DNA from 3 places in the Paenibacillus sp. J31R109 genome. Region 1 is predicted to be linked to each of the others. Evidence: riboswitches for the same ligand, from Rfam matches in the RefSeq annotation. Region 1 holds a riboswitch; each other region holds the start of a gene.
The links. A riboswitch is a leader RNA that binds a small molecule or an ion and turns the genes downstream of it on or off. The one in region 1 is predicted to bind cyclic di-GMP.

Region 1 (4,343 bases):
GTCTTAGCTGTCTCTTTTTTGCGTTGAGAGCAGCGCTGAATGCTCCCTATAAAGAAGAAAAGCCGCATGCTGGGCTGCACCCATCCTGCGGCTTGTTCACTTATTCTACCCTGCTGCTTGCATGGTTTCAACAATTTTATGTAAGACCTCATTTGCTTCCGCATAGGCCACTTGGCAAGTTCCTGCAGCGTGATGTCCGCCGCCGCCATTGTGAAGCATCAACTCACCAATATTCGTTTGGGCTGTGCGATTCACAATACTGTGACCACAAGCGAATACGCAGTTTTGTTTGTTTCGGCCATCTACAATCCAAATGGATGTGTTTTGCTCGGGATAGAGCGCATAAACCATAAAACGATTGCCTGGATAGATTGTCTCAACATCACGAAGGTCCGTAATGATCACGTTACCTTCTACCCGTGTGTAAGTCTGCAGCATGTCCCTATACAAAGCATCCAACTCATGGTAACGTGCTACACGTTCCTGAACATCTGGCAGCTCCATAATCTCGCTAATGGTTTTCGTTGCACAATGCGCAACTAAGTCCTCCATCAACTGATAATTACTGATTCGATAATCCCGATAACGGCCAAGCCCTGTACGAGCATCCATGATAAAAGAAAGTAAATCCCAACCGCTCGGGTTCAAAATATCCTCTTTACTGAACTGTGCAGAGTCTGCTTTGTCCACACCTTGCATAATATCGTCGATATCTCCGAAGGTTTCTTTACCACCATAATAATCATAGACCACCCGCGCAGCGCTTGGCGCAATCCGAGTTTCCCCTTTAAACGTTACCGATTCACCCAAGCGTGTCAGCTCACTTGTATGATGATCAAACCATAATCCGCAGCCTGGGACATACGGCACATTGGCCAAAATATCGTGCTCATTCACTTCAATAAGACCGTCCTGCATATCTTTGGGATGGACGAACTTCATTTCATCCACCATGTTTAATTGTTTGAAGAGCATCGCGCATACTAAACCATCGAAATCGGAACGTGTGATCAATCTCATGCCATGCATCCCCTTTTGAGATAGTTCTTAAGAACTACGAATTATGATGATCATATTATATCAGCTAGTGTCGATATGTGACAATGAGAAAATCACTCGCCGCTTCATTGAGCTGCTTTCTTTTTTCAATAAAAAAAGAACGATTCACCTAGATAGGTTGAACCGCTCTCAATTTGGAGGACATGCATTGAAATAGTCTAGTTAAAAAACCTTCGATTTGAGCCATTGGGGGTATTTTCACGGACAGCTTAACTTCGCCTTTCCAGTAGAAAATGAGAATGCTATTGTTTCTTCCATGAAACATTTCGACATCCCAACAGGCTTCGTTCAATGCGTATTCTTCTCGGTTAATCATGAGCTTAGGTCCATCCGTGGATGGCACCAAACGTGCAACATGGTTACCGCATAATGATGTTACTTTTTGTTCCTCCTGCAATTGCTCTTCCGATTTCATGCCGCGAGGGCCTCCTTTGTTCAACTTGTTCCATTGGTTTTCATTTGCTTCGCTATGACAGAGAAAAAACCCCACCGTAGTGAACCGACTAGAGGGGTTCTAATGTGAATTCCCAATCGTTCGGCGGCTGGCTGGCTGCTTGTCCTTTTCAGGAGAAGTAAAGCCCCTGTAGCTTTGCGTCGCTGGCTTTCGCCAGCTTTGCCTTTATCGAGATGACGTACTGAAACTGATTAGATGAAGCGATAACACTAGACATCCTATACTCTCAAGGATAAGGGATGACGATTCCAATTCGAATAGTTCGGAGGAACTATTTTTACGAAATCCATCAAAATGTTTGCATTTTCGACGATATTTTTACCGGATTTTGACGTTTTGTGCCTTTCCAATAGAAAATCGACCCCACCAAAGACAAAATTGCGATTGCAAGAAAGAGCGATTGACCTCCATAGGACACCAATAAAAAGCCGCCAATCCATGGCCCCATAAAATGACCGAGGTTCGTTAACGTTTGAGCACCGTAGTAAGTTCCTCGCATATTTTCCGGCGCAAGCTTATCGATTAACATGTTCGCTGCTGGATAATTGAGAATTTCACCAAATGTGAATATAGCCATTGAAATAATGAGCCAAATGAGTGTGTGTGAGAAAGCAAAACCGATATCCCCTAAAGCGAACATTAGATTCCCTACGACAATCGCTGTTAATGGCGAATACTTCTCCGCCCATTTCCCAAGCGGTATCTGCATAACAATAACGACAATGGCATTGGCGCTCATGAGAATGGCAAACATTTTGACACCATCAGCAAAGTCCCTCTGCAGGTACTGCGACAACGTGACCATCACTTGAGAGTAGCCAATTGCCCCAATAATGCCCCCGACAATGTACAGACGGAAGGTCACATCCTTACGAATGACTCCCCATGCAGAACTGAAAGTCACAATCGCTTTCTTCTCGCCTTCAATTTTCTTAATGCCGAACTTGATAAGTAGAGCGTACAATGTGATGCCATAAATTAAATAGATAATACCCGTTAGCAAGAAAGGCAAAGCACCATTCATTGTTGCAAAGAAGGCTCCCAGCAATGGACCTACGGCCACACCGATGTTAATGGCCATGTACCGAAGTGAAAACACCTGCCGCCTCTTAGATAGCTCTGTAAGATCTGCCATTAAGGCTTGCGACACAGGCTCATAGAACGAGCGGCAAAGACCATTTAACATATTAAGCAGCATAAATAGGACTGGTAATTTCACAACGCCGAACCCCAGGAATACGACTCCCCAACCAAAGAGTGCCGCGAGCATGATCACCCGTCGTCCAAAACGGTCAGACAAGGTGCCACCGACAAACCCGCCGAATGTACCAGCTAAAGCGCCCATACCAATGACAATTCCAATGAGCCCTGGGCTCATATCTGAATGCTTGGCCAAATAAATGGCTAGGAAAGGTAAACTCATGGAGGACGCAGCCCGGGCCATGACCGTACCTAAGAGTAACGTATGTACGATAGGATGATAGGATTGCAGAAAATAACGTATACGATTCATAGACGATGACTCCTCTCGCTGACATACGAATTACCCAAGGGTTAATTAATTGACGCCGAATTTCAATTATACACGAAAAGCGCAGATTGTGTCGTAATTTCGCACTGGGAATTTCCACTTTTTCAAAGCATATGCTGACAGATGGTATTTATTGGGTGTACGTTTTATAATGGCGATATGGAGGTGTTAGCGATGAAAATAGCGATTACAGGTGGCAGCGGTTTTATTGGAAAACGCTTAATAACTTACTGGTTAGAACAAGGTCACGAACTTATTAATATATCACGCTCATCATCGAAACAGATTCCTGGTGTCAGAACGATAACCTGGCAGGAGTTAGACAAAAATACGAGTCTGCTTCAAGGACTCGATGCCATTGTCAATTTGGCTGGAGAATCCATCAGTCAACGTTGGACAGCTGCGGCTAAGACTCGTATTGTTCAGTCTCGTTTGGAAGCTGCAGCACATGTAGCTAAGCTAGTCGCCAATATGAACCCAAAGCCTAAGGTCGTAGTGAATGCATCCGGGATGTCTTATTACGGCATTTCGGAGACAGCTACCTTTGACGAGCGAAGTCCTCATCGACGTACAGATTTCTTATCTGATGTCGTCAAGCAATGGGAGGCTGCCGCTGATCTTATTCAAGGAACACGCCTCGTGAAGGTTCGGGTTGGCCTTGTTTTGGATAATAAGGAAGGGGCTTTCCCCAAAATGGCTCTGCCCTACAAGATGGGCGTCGGGGGTACTGTCGGAAGTGGCAGGCAATGGGTATCGTGGATTCACATTGAAGATATGGTTCGACTGATCGATTTCTGTATTCGGAACACATCTATAGAAGGTCCAGTAAATGCTACAACTGCGCAGCCTGTTACCAATAAAGATTTCGGACGCGAGATGGCGAAAGCTATGCGAAGACCGAATCTGTTTCCAGTTCCGGCTTTCTTGATGAGGTTGATTTTCGGTGAACTGTCTGTGCTGCTATTGGAAGGTCAGAAGGTGATTCCGCGGGTTTTGCAGGAGAATGGATTCGAATGGCGTTTTCCAGAGGTAGCTGGTGCGCTAAGAGATCTGGTAAAAAAATAGCTTTTCATTCAAATTAAATTTGTGTACAATTAATTTGCGTGAAATAATAGTGACGGAAGGTTGTGACCTAATGAGCGTACATCAATTTCAAGTGAAGACGATCCGCGGTGAAGAGAAATCCCTCTCCACGTATAAGAATCAAGTCCTGCTCATTGTCAATACAGCAACGAAATGCGGATTTGCTCCTCAATTCAAAGGGCTTCAAGAGCTCCATGATACGTACAAAGACCAAGG
Region 2 (4,343 bases), on a different contig from region 1:
CTCAATATCTTCGATATCGAGTTGATTTAGTAGATTTTCAACTTGTGACCGTTTTGTTGGCAATTTGTTTCCCTCCCGATGATAGTTTTTTAGATCTATACAGTATAGTCAATTAGTTCCTCTAATTCTTGTACATCACACTAGTAAAAAGACATATTTTTCAATAGTTTAAAAGATTGGGTTATTTTGGGAGTCCATGAGTATGAATTACTTACTGTCATTAACTAAGTTTAAAAACTCAAATAGCCCTCACCTTTCCAGTCAGAAAGGTTAAGAGCATTAATTACACAATAGCGCCCCTTTCGGGCGCTATTTCCGGTGCCGTGCGCGGGTCGCTCTGATTTAGCGCCTCTTTTGGGCCTTAAATCCTCCCTTCCCGCCCATCCAGCGGGCGTTGCACTACTTTAGCGCCCCTTTCGGGCGCTATTTCCGGTGCCGTGCGCGGGTCGCTCTGATTTAGCGCCTCTTTTGGGCCTTAAATCCTCCCTTCCCGCCCATCCAGCGGGCGTTGCACTGCTTTAGCGCCCCTTTCGGGCGCTATTTCCCTTGCGCTAGCCCAAATTTCCCAGATTATAAAAAAACAGGCCGCAATCCCAAAGTCGGATTACAGCCTGTTTTTATTCGAAGTGATGACAGATCATTAAGTTTGACGTGCTGCCTGTAACGTTTTCTTTTCGCTCAGACCAAGAATCCGAGTTGTTGAAGAATGAATTTCATCAATAAGCTCTGGATGCTTCAGGAGTGACACACCATAACTCGGTATCATTTCTTTTATTTTCGGTTCCCATTCTTTAATTCGCTCTGGGAAACATTTCGCTACTAGCTCAAGCATAACCGATACTGCAGTAGAAGCTCCTGGAGAAGCGCCGAGCAATGCTGCTAATGAACCGTCTGCTGAACTAATGACTTCTGTACCAAATTGTAGTGTTCCTTTGCCAGCAGCTGTATCTTTAATAACTTGTACGCGTTGACCAGCTACAACAAGATCCCAATCTTCGCTTTTGGCGCTAGGGATGAACTCCCGTAGTTCTTCCATCCGTTTCTCTTTTGATAACATAACTTGCTCGATAAGGTATTTGGTCAGTGACATGTTCTTGGCACCTGCCGACAACATCGTCACTAAGTTATTCGGTTTAACTGAAGTTACCAAATCAAACATGGAACCTGTTTTAAGAAATTTTGGTGAGAACCCGGCAAAAGGTCCAAACAATAACGACTTTTTATTTTCGATAAATCGCGTATCCAGATGCGGTACAGACATTGGCGGAGCTCCGAGCTTCGCTTTGCCATAAACTTTGGCATGATGCTGCGCGACAACACTTGGATTATTACACACCATGAATATTCCGCTAACTGGGAAGCCTCCAATATTTCGGCCTTCAGGAATACCGGATTTTTGCAGAAGATGCAGGCTCCCACCTCCACCGCCGATAAATACAAATTTAGCCGTATGGCGCTCAACACTGCCGCTGTTGATATTGCGTATTTTCAATTCCCACGAACCGTCACCAGTACGTCTTAGATTATCAACACTGTGTTTATATTTAATATCAACGTTTTTCTTCTTTAGATGATCAAATAGTATACGCGTTAAAGCGCCAAAGTTAACGTCCGTACCGGAGTCAATTTTGGTTGCCGCGATCGGTTCATTGGATGGACGATCCTTGATAATGAGTGGAATCCATTCCATTAATTTTTTGGGATCCTCAGAGAACTCCATCCCTTTAAACAAGGAGTTTTTCGACATGGCTTCATAGCGTTTTCTTAAAAACGATACATTTTGATTCCCAAGAACCATACTCATATGAGGCAGTGGCATGATAAAGTCCTGAGGATCCTCGATAAGCTTGCCCTTTACAAGATAAGACCAAAACTGCATAGAATGTTGAAACTGTTCATTAATTTGGATTGCTTTACTTATATCTACAGAACCGTCTGGTTTTTCAGACGTGTAGTTAAGCTCGCACAGTGCCGCGTGGCCCGTACCCGCATTATTCCATTCGTTAGAGCTTTCCTCACCAGCATTTTCAAGTTTCTCAAAAACTTTAATTTCCCATTCCGGCACTAATTCTTTCAGAAGTGTACCTAAAGTCGCACTCATGATGCCAGCACCAATCAAAATGACGTCTGTTGTAGTTTGTCTGTTGCTCATTTTTACCATCCTTATACCCTGAAGTTTGCAGAAAAGATAAAGGCGCGCCTGCTTAAGCGTTACAGCAAGCCCGGTCGCGGCCTAATGAGACACCTTTTCCAGATCATTAATAAGCCAAACGAAAATTATTACTTACTATTATATGATAGTTATAAGCCATACGACAAGAAGTGCGTTGAAGAAGTCTTACACTCATGGGCATGAATTCATGTCCTTGTCATAATATGACGAGGCTTTCCAAGGTAGAATGGGGTAGAGGAGAGAACCGATCCAATTATTAGCAATACAAGTATGCCCAAATTCTAATTAAATAATTTTCGCGTCTCAAAAAAATTGCGAATTCCCCTCACTTTTTTGCGATTGCGCTCGTGGTTAACCAGTACTCTTTACCATTATCATTTCCTCCATAAAGTACTTTGCTTACTAACTAGAATACACCCTACTAATGGTAATGTGTATTTTTATGTTTTATTAAATTGATAAATTATTATTATCATCAATAAAACAAAATGAAAGGCATGAAACATTCACCTATGAAAGCCTGCGTCCATGTACCTGATGCCATCCCCTGCCACACCTCAGCTATCGGCTTAGCCACTTCAATCGTGGACTAATCCTTGTATTTTACCTATAAAGTAAATAACTGGGTCGACTTTACCTTTCTTTATCGAATTCGACAAAAGCCCGCAATTATCGCTATATACAGTTAATTTTTCCCTACTCTATAATGGTTAAATAGTAATAGATTTAGTGGGTATTATGCCTGTAAGTACGATCAAATTGAAAAGGCAAATCATCGGAAACGATGAGACGCAAAGCCATGGCCTAACGCATTCCTTACCCGAATGCTATGGTTGACAGGTTGCCGAATAACTAGGGATGATCCTTTATTCGGGATGATCCTTTTTTTATTCTGGGAAATGGGTAGGAGGGTTCTCATGCATCATTCGCAAGCGGAAAGTTATAATTATGTCCTTGTTTTGCTTTCTTTCGTCATTGCGTTGCTCTCGTCTTACACGGCTTTGAATTTAGCTCGGAAAGTGTCCAATTCAGTCGGATGGCACCAGAAAAGTTGGATTCTGTGTAGTGCCCTTGTCATGGGTGTAGGCATATGGTCTATGCATTTCATCGCGATGCTGGCTTATCATTTGCCTAGTGGCATCACGTATCATATATCTATCGTCAGTATCTCTGTTCTTGTGGCGGTCGGTGGGGCGCTGATTGGTCTCCTTGTGGCCTTTCAAGCCGGTTCGATTCGCTCTAGCTTCCTTATTGGGGGTACCATCATGGGACTCGCAATCAGCGGCATGCATTATATCGGTATGGCAGCTCTACAAAATGTGACGATCCAGTACAGACCCCTACCCTTCACACTATCTATTGTAATTGCCATCTTCGCTTCCATCACAGCACTTTATTTCTTTTTTAAACGCAATCATCAGAGACTGTTAACGAGCTCTTTCATTATGGGTGCCGCAATTACTGGCATGCATTATATGGGCATGGTAGCTGCTGACATGTCGTTCCCTACAGAAACTCATTCTCATAGTAGCAATGCGATGAATATGGAATTGGACTTCTACGTTGTAGCTATGTATGTGGCCTTCGGAGCCTTGCTCATCTTTGCAATCAGCTTCATTAGTTCGTTATCCGTTGATCGACGACTAGCCGAACAGATTGCACTCAAAGCTTCAATTTTGGAATCCGCTATCGATTGTATTTTCATGTTTAAATCGCAAGGCTGGATTATTGAATTCAACCCTGCGGCAGAAACGATCTTCGGTTACACGCGCCAAGAAGCGCTGAGACGTACGTTTTTCGATCTTCTCTTCCCGTTCGATCAAAATGGACAAGATGCTGCTTTATTGTATCAACTAATAAGTCAAAAGGCTGATTCCGTCATCGGCAAACGATTTGAAATTACGGCATACCGCGCTGATCGCACAACCTTTCCTGCAGAAATTATCATCACGAATATGATGTATGGTGGAAAAACCATTTTCACAGCCTACCTCCGAGATTTAACTGAAAAAAGAAAATCCGAAGCACTCATACATCAGTTAGCGTACTTCGATCATTTGACTGGATTGCCCAATCGCAATCAATTTAATGAGCAATTCCAACTAGCACTATCCTATGCTCAGCGACATCAGGAAACCTTAGGCGTGTTGTATTTAGATATTTACCGCTT
Region 3 (4,343 bases), on a different contig from region 1:
GTGATAAGAAACAACCTCTGCACGAATAAATCCACGTTCAAAATCCGTATGAATCACGCCAGCTGCTTGCGGAGCTTTCGTTCCTTTACGAATCGTCCATGCTCTAACTTCTTGAACCCCAGCTGTGAAATACGTGTACAAACCGAGTTTGCGGTAAGCTGCCTTAATCAATCTATTCAAGCCGGACTCTTGAAGTCCCAACTCTTCCAGGAACATCGCTTTTTCTTCGTCTTCCAACTCAGCAATTTCGGATTCAACCTTCGCACTAATAGAAACAACTTCGTTGTTTTCTTTTTCTGCGAATTCCTTCACAATTTTAACGTATGCATTGTCATCCGCAGTTGAAACTTCATCTTCACTAACGTTTGCCGCGTAAAGCACTGGCTTCATCGTCAATAAGTGAAGATCGCGAACTAGAAGGCGCTCATCGTCTGTCAAATCCAAGCTGCGTGCTGGCATATCATTATATAAGGCTTCTTTGATACGTTCCAAACACTCAACTTCGGCTACCACTTTCTTGTCGCCGCCTTTGAGGTTTTTGCGTGAACGCTCGATTTTTTTATCAACCGACTCAATGTCTGCCAAAATCAATTCAAGATTAATCGTCTCGATGTCGCCAATCGGATCGACTTTCCCAGAAACGTGAGTAATATTATCATCCTCAAAACAACGGACAACATGCACAATCGCATCAACTTCGCGGATGTGTGCTAGAAATTTATTTCCAAGGCCCTCGCCTTTGCTCGCACCCTTAACTAAACCCGCAATGTCAACGAATTCGAATGCTGTCGGCACGATGCTCTTAGGCACAACGATTTCTACCAGCTTCTGCAATCTCTCGTCTGGTACTTCTACTACCCCAACATTCGGATCGATCGTACAGAACGGATAATTCGCAGATTCTGCCCCCGCCTGTGTAATTGCATTAAACAATGTCGATTTTCCTACGTTCGGTAGACCGACGATACCTGCTTTCAAAGCCATTGTCGTTACAACTCCTTAATTTTCGAAGATCATCCTTCTTATTATATAGTACTTGGAGGGCAAAAAAAAGCCTGCAAGCTATTGATTAGCTCCAGACTTTTTTTCCAATGCTTTTTTGTACTCTTCATCCCGCTTCTGTTCGAAGTAGGTTTGGATCTGATTTCGCAGAATAAAACCGCGCAGCGCATTGCTTTGTTCCGCAGGAACGCTCTCGAAGCTAGCTCCGTAGTAGTAGCTGCCCTCTTGCTTTTCTTTCCTTATAATTTCCAACATACAAGGCATTTCGAAGCCTAAATCGAGCTGTACTTGTAACTGACATTTTTTATGTAGAATGGCATCAATCATGGAACTATCGTTAATCGTGAAACCAAGTCCATTCATCGAAATATTTTTTATTGAAATCTCAATGGCTTGTTCAAGCTGATACTGTTCTTTCTGTTGGATATTCTGAAACCCAAAAATTTGTCCTATGTTTTTCACATTCACCCGCGGGAACTCCCGTTTCTCCGAAAACTTCTTTCGATTCTCCGGGGGATTAATCACAATGAGCGAACCAGGCTCTCTAGCCACGACTGTCGTATCAAGAACAAAAAGACCCGATTTGGTGTATAGCGTCATTTTGGCCTTATCCCCAAGTTGAAACACTTCATATTCCGGCAACTCGATCTCCATGATATCGCCTTGTGCATAGGTAAGGATACCTGTAGACACAAAATCATCCTTCGCTAAAACAGCCCTAGAATCGATTAATACTTCCGCGTCAAATCCTTCTTTGCTCCCATACCGTTTCAAAGTATCCTGATTCATCGCCATGCTCACCTTCACCTCTCCCTCTATCGGACGAATGGATTCCACAGCACAATTCCGCACAAAATAGACTGCTCCTCTTCAATATGAAAGGGAACAGCCTATACCTTAATCAAAAAAAAGCATCGATTTTCGGTAACCAGGCTGTCATAGTTCCTTAGAACCGTAGACCCTCAGCTTTGCGTCCTTGCTTTTCAACAAGTTTGCTATTGTCGAACCCTGCTATGCTATTCAATTTAGTCTTTGTTTATGGTCTAAAAGACCCACTATTACCACCATTATACGTAGCCTGGATATTTCTTTCAACTAAAATCCTTGCATGGGCGATGTTTTTATTGTATGAATGTGTAGTGGAATGAATATCCACAGGTTTATAAGTTATCCACATTGTTATCCACAGCTTGTTAACAACGAATATCTGTTCGGATTTTTATGCACATGTGGATAAACTATTATTGCGAGGTGTCCCCCTGTGGATCAACATATCCCCTGGATGCAAGAAGCGATTGGCGAGGCGCTTAAAGCTGAAGCCATCCGTGAAGTACCGATAGGCGCAGTCGTCGTCTATCAAGGTCAAATCATAGGCCGCGGTTATAATTTACGCGAAACCACCCTAGATCCTCTCGCACATGCAGAGATGATTGCTATTAAACAAGCGAGCGAGCATCTGCAAGCCTGGCGCCTTCTCGACTGCCAGCTCTATGTGACGCTGGAACCTTGTCCGATGTGCGCAGGTGCCATCGTGCAAGCACGAATACCGCAGGTGATTTACGGAACAGTGGATCCGAAGGCTGGCTGCGCTGGGACGTTGATGAACTTACTGCAGGAGGACCGATTCAATCATCGTGTCGATGTGGTTAGTGGCGTTTTGCAAGAGGAATGTTCAACGATGTTAACGCAGTTCTTTCGAAAATTACGGGGAAAAGCGTAGGCGTTCAGCCGTTTGAAGTGTGTCCTGGCTGTAAGGCCTCGGCTAACTCTACCAGCTTGCTCATCGTATTCCAATTTCGCGTCGTCGTGCGATCGCCAAGTTTCTGAATGTTGCTCGCCAGCTTCGAATCCAACACACTTTGCCGAAACAGAAAATATATTGTGCAGCCCTGTATCTGAAACTCATCGACTTCACTCTGTCCCTTGGATAAGATGTCGGTGAATGTCGGCGGGGCTTCTTCCGTTAGTACGGAAATTTGAATGCTCTCCCCTTCGGACAAGTCATCTGCGTCATAAGGACAATTCCCTACAAGTTCAGCTAGCTCCGCTGCGGTGCGCAAAATAACGGGTAGGCGCTACGCCAGCCGCATCGCTAATTGCTTTTTCAATACGTGGTCTTAGTGACTCACTTGGCTCCTCCGATTGAAACAACACATTGCCACTTTGCAAATACGTCTGTATGTGTGCTAATCCTATGGCCTCTAGTGTCTTTTTCAAGTCGGCCATTTTGATCTTATTTTTGCCTCCTACATTAATCCCGCGCAGAAAACCTACGTAAACCGTCATTGTGACATGCCTCCCTTACTTCAATTGTATGGAACGTATGAGGAAGAAGATGATCGTGCCAAACAGTATCAACAGGATGAAGCCTAACCCCCATAAATTTAGCTCCGCATTGCCTTCTTTTGCACTCTGTATAATAGACCACTCAATAAACATAAACAGAATGAGGATTATCGTCTTCATACTATGGATGAGCAAACGCGCATTCTGGTATTGCCCTCGGGCATTCTGAGCGGTAATAGCAGTTAGATAATTGTACACGTGAGGGACCTTGCTTAAGAGCGTCAAGCCAACATAGATGATAACTCCAATAAGCGGTACGGCCATTAGGCTCATTTTGTTCCCCCAGCCATCGATCTCCCCTTTCCCGTTAAAATGCATCGGAATTCGCTCGGGCATATCGCGCCACTCGTAGGCAACATATGCGATCATACTTATGATTACGAGCAAAGAAATGACATCAAGTATAGTTTCAACTTTGGATCTGCCGAGTTGGATCACGGGACGTTGCTCCATACAACACCTACTTTCTATTAGGTTAACAACAGATTACGGTAGTGCTATTTATTTCTTTACCCACTATGTACATTCCTTACTCATACGAAACCTCCTGCTTGCACATGGGTTAAAATGGGTTGCACTTCAAAAACATCTCGTGTTAGAATGACGATACTATGCGCCCGTAGCTCAGCAGGATAGAGCAACAGTTTCCTAAACTGTAGGTCGTACGTTCGAATCGTATCGGGCGCGTATCGTTTTTCTCACAAAGCAAACATACTTTAAAAAGGGATTTCAACTTAGGTTGGCAATCCCTTTCTTTGTTTTGGATTCATAATCGAAAGGAGTCCTCACTCCGATGACAACTCGCGCTATCTCATCTTACCGGATCCCGCTCTTCTGCGCGGTCACGATGCTTTTCTGGATGTCCATGTACACCAGCGTTCCGATCATGGCGCCTTATGTAGAGTTCCTTGGGGGAAGCCACCAGTTAGCAGGTTGGATTGTAGGTATGTACGGCATCTCGCAGATGCTGCTCCGCATACCCGTAGGCATTATGT

Region 2: another riboswitch for cyclic di-GMP. It lies ahead of AC58QT_RS28485 (diguanylate cyclase domain-containing protein); the one in region 1 lies ahead of AC58QT_RS18145 (hypothetical protein).
Region 3: another riboswitch for cyclic di-GMP. It lies ahead of AC58QT_RS27360 (PilZ domain-containing protein); the one in region 1 lies ahead of AC58QT_RS18145 (hypothetical protein).

The regions. Positions count from the first base shown of each region.
Region 1 covers NZ_JCAUAR010000006.1:287,046-291,388, forward strand. Annotated here, with positions in the region: gene AC58QT_RS18140 (exopolyphosphatase) at 106-1,020, opposite strand; gene AC58QT_RS18145 (hypothetical protein) at 1,169-1,474, opposite strand; cyclic di-GMP riboswitch class I at 1,594-1,687, opposite strand; gene AC58QT_RS18150 (MDR family MFS transporter) at 1,803-3,026, opposite strand; gene AC58QT_RS18155 (TIGR01777 family oxidoreductase) at 3,219-4,109, shown strand; gene AC58QT_RS18160 (glutathione peroxidase) at 4,180-4,343, shown strand, end outside.
Region 2 covers NZ_JCAUAR010000016.1:78,329-82,671, reverse strand. Annotated here, with positions in the region: partial or broken gene AC58QT_RS28490 (malate:quinone oxidoreductase) at 641-2,194, opposite strand; cyclic di-GMP riboswitch class I at 2,930-3,022, shown strand; gene AC58QT_RS28485 (diguanylate cyclase domain-containing protein) at 3,091-4,343, shown strand, end outside.
Region 3 covers NZ_JCAUAR010000015.1:14,505-18,847, reverse strand. Annotated here, with positions in the region: gene ychF (redox-regulated ATPase YchF) at 1-984, opposite strand, end outside; gene AC58QT_RS27360 (PilZ domain-containing protein) at 1,063-1,854, opposite strand; cyclic di-GMP riboswitch class I at 1,923-2,009, opposite strand; gene tadA (tRNA adenosine(34) deaminase TadA) at 2,264-2,722, shown strand; gene AC58QT_RS27350 (hypothetical protein) at 2,727-3,062, opposite strand; gene AC58QT_RS27345 (DUF1697 domain-containing protein) at 3,037-3,288, opposite strand; gene AC58QT_RS27340 (DUF1648 domain-containing protein) at 3,304-3,801, opposite strand; tRNA gene AC58QT_RS27335 (tRNA-Arg) at 3,962-4,035, shown strand; gene AC58QT_RS27330 (MFS transporter) at 4,142-4,343, shown strand, end outside.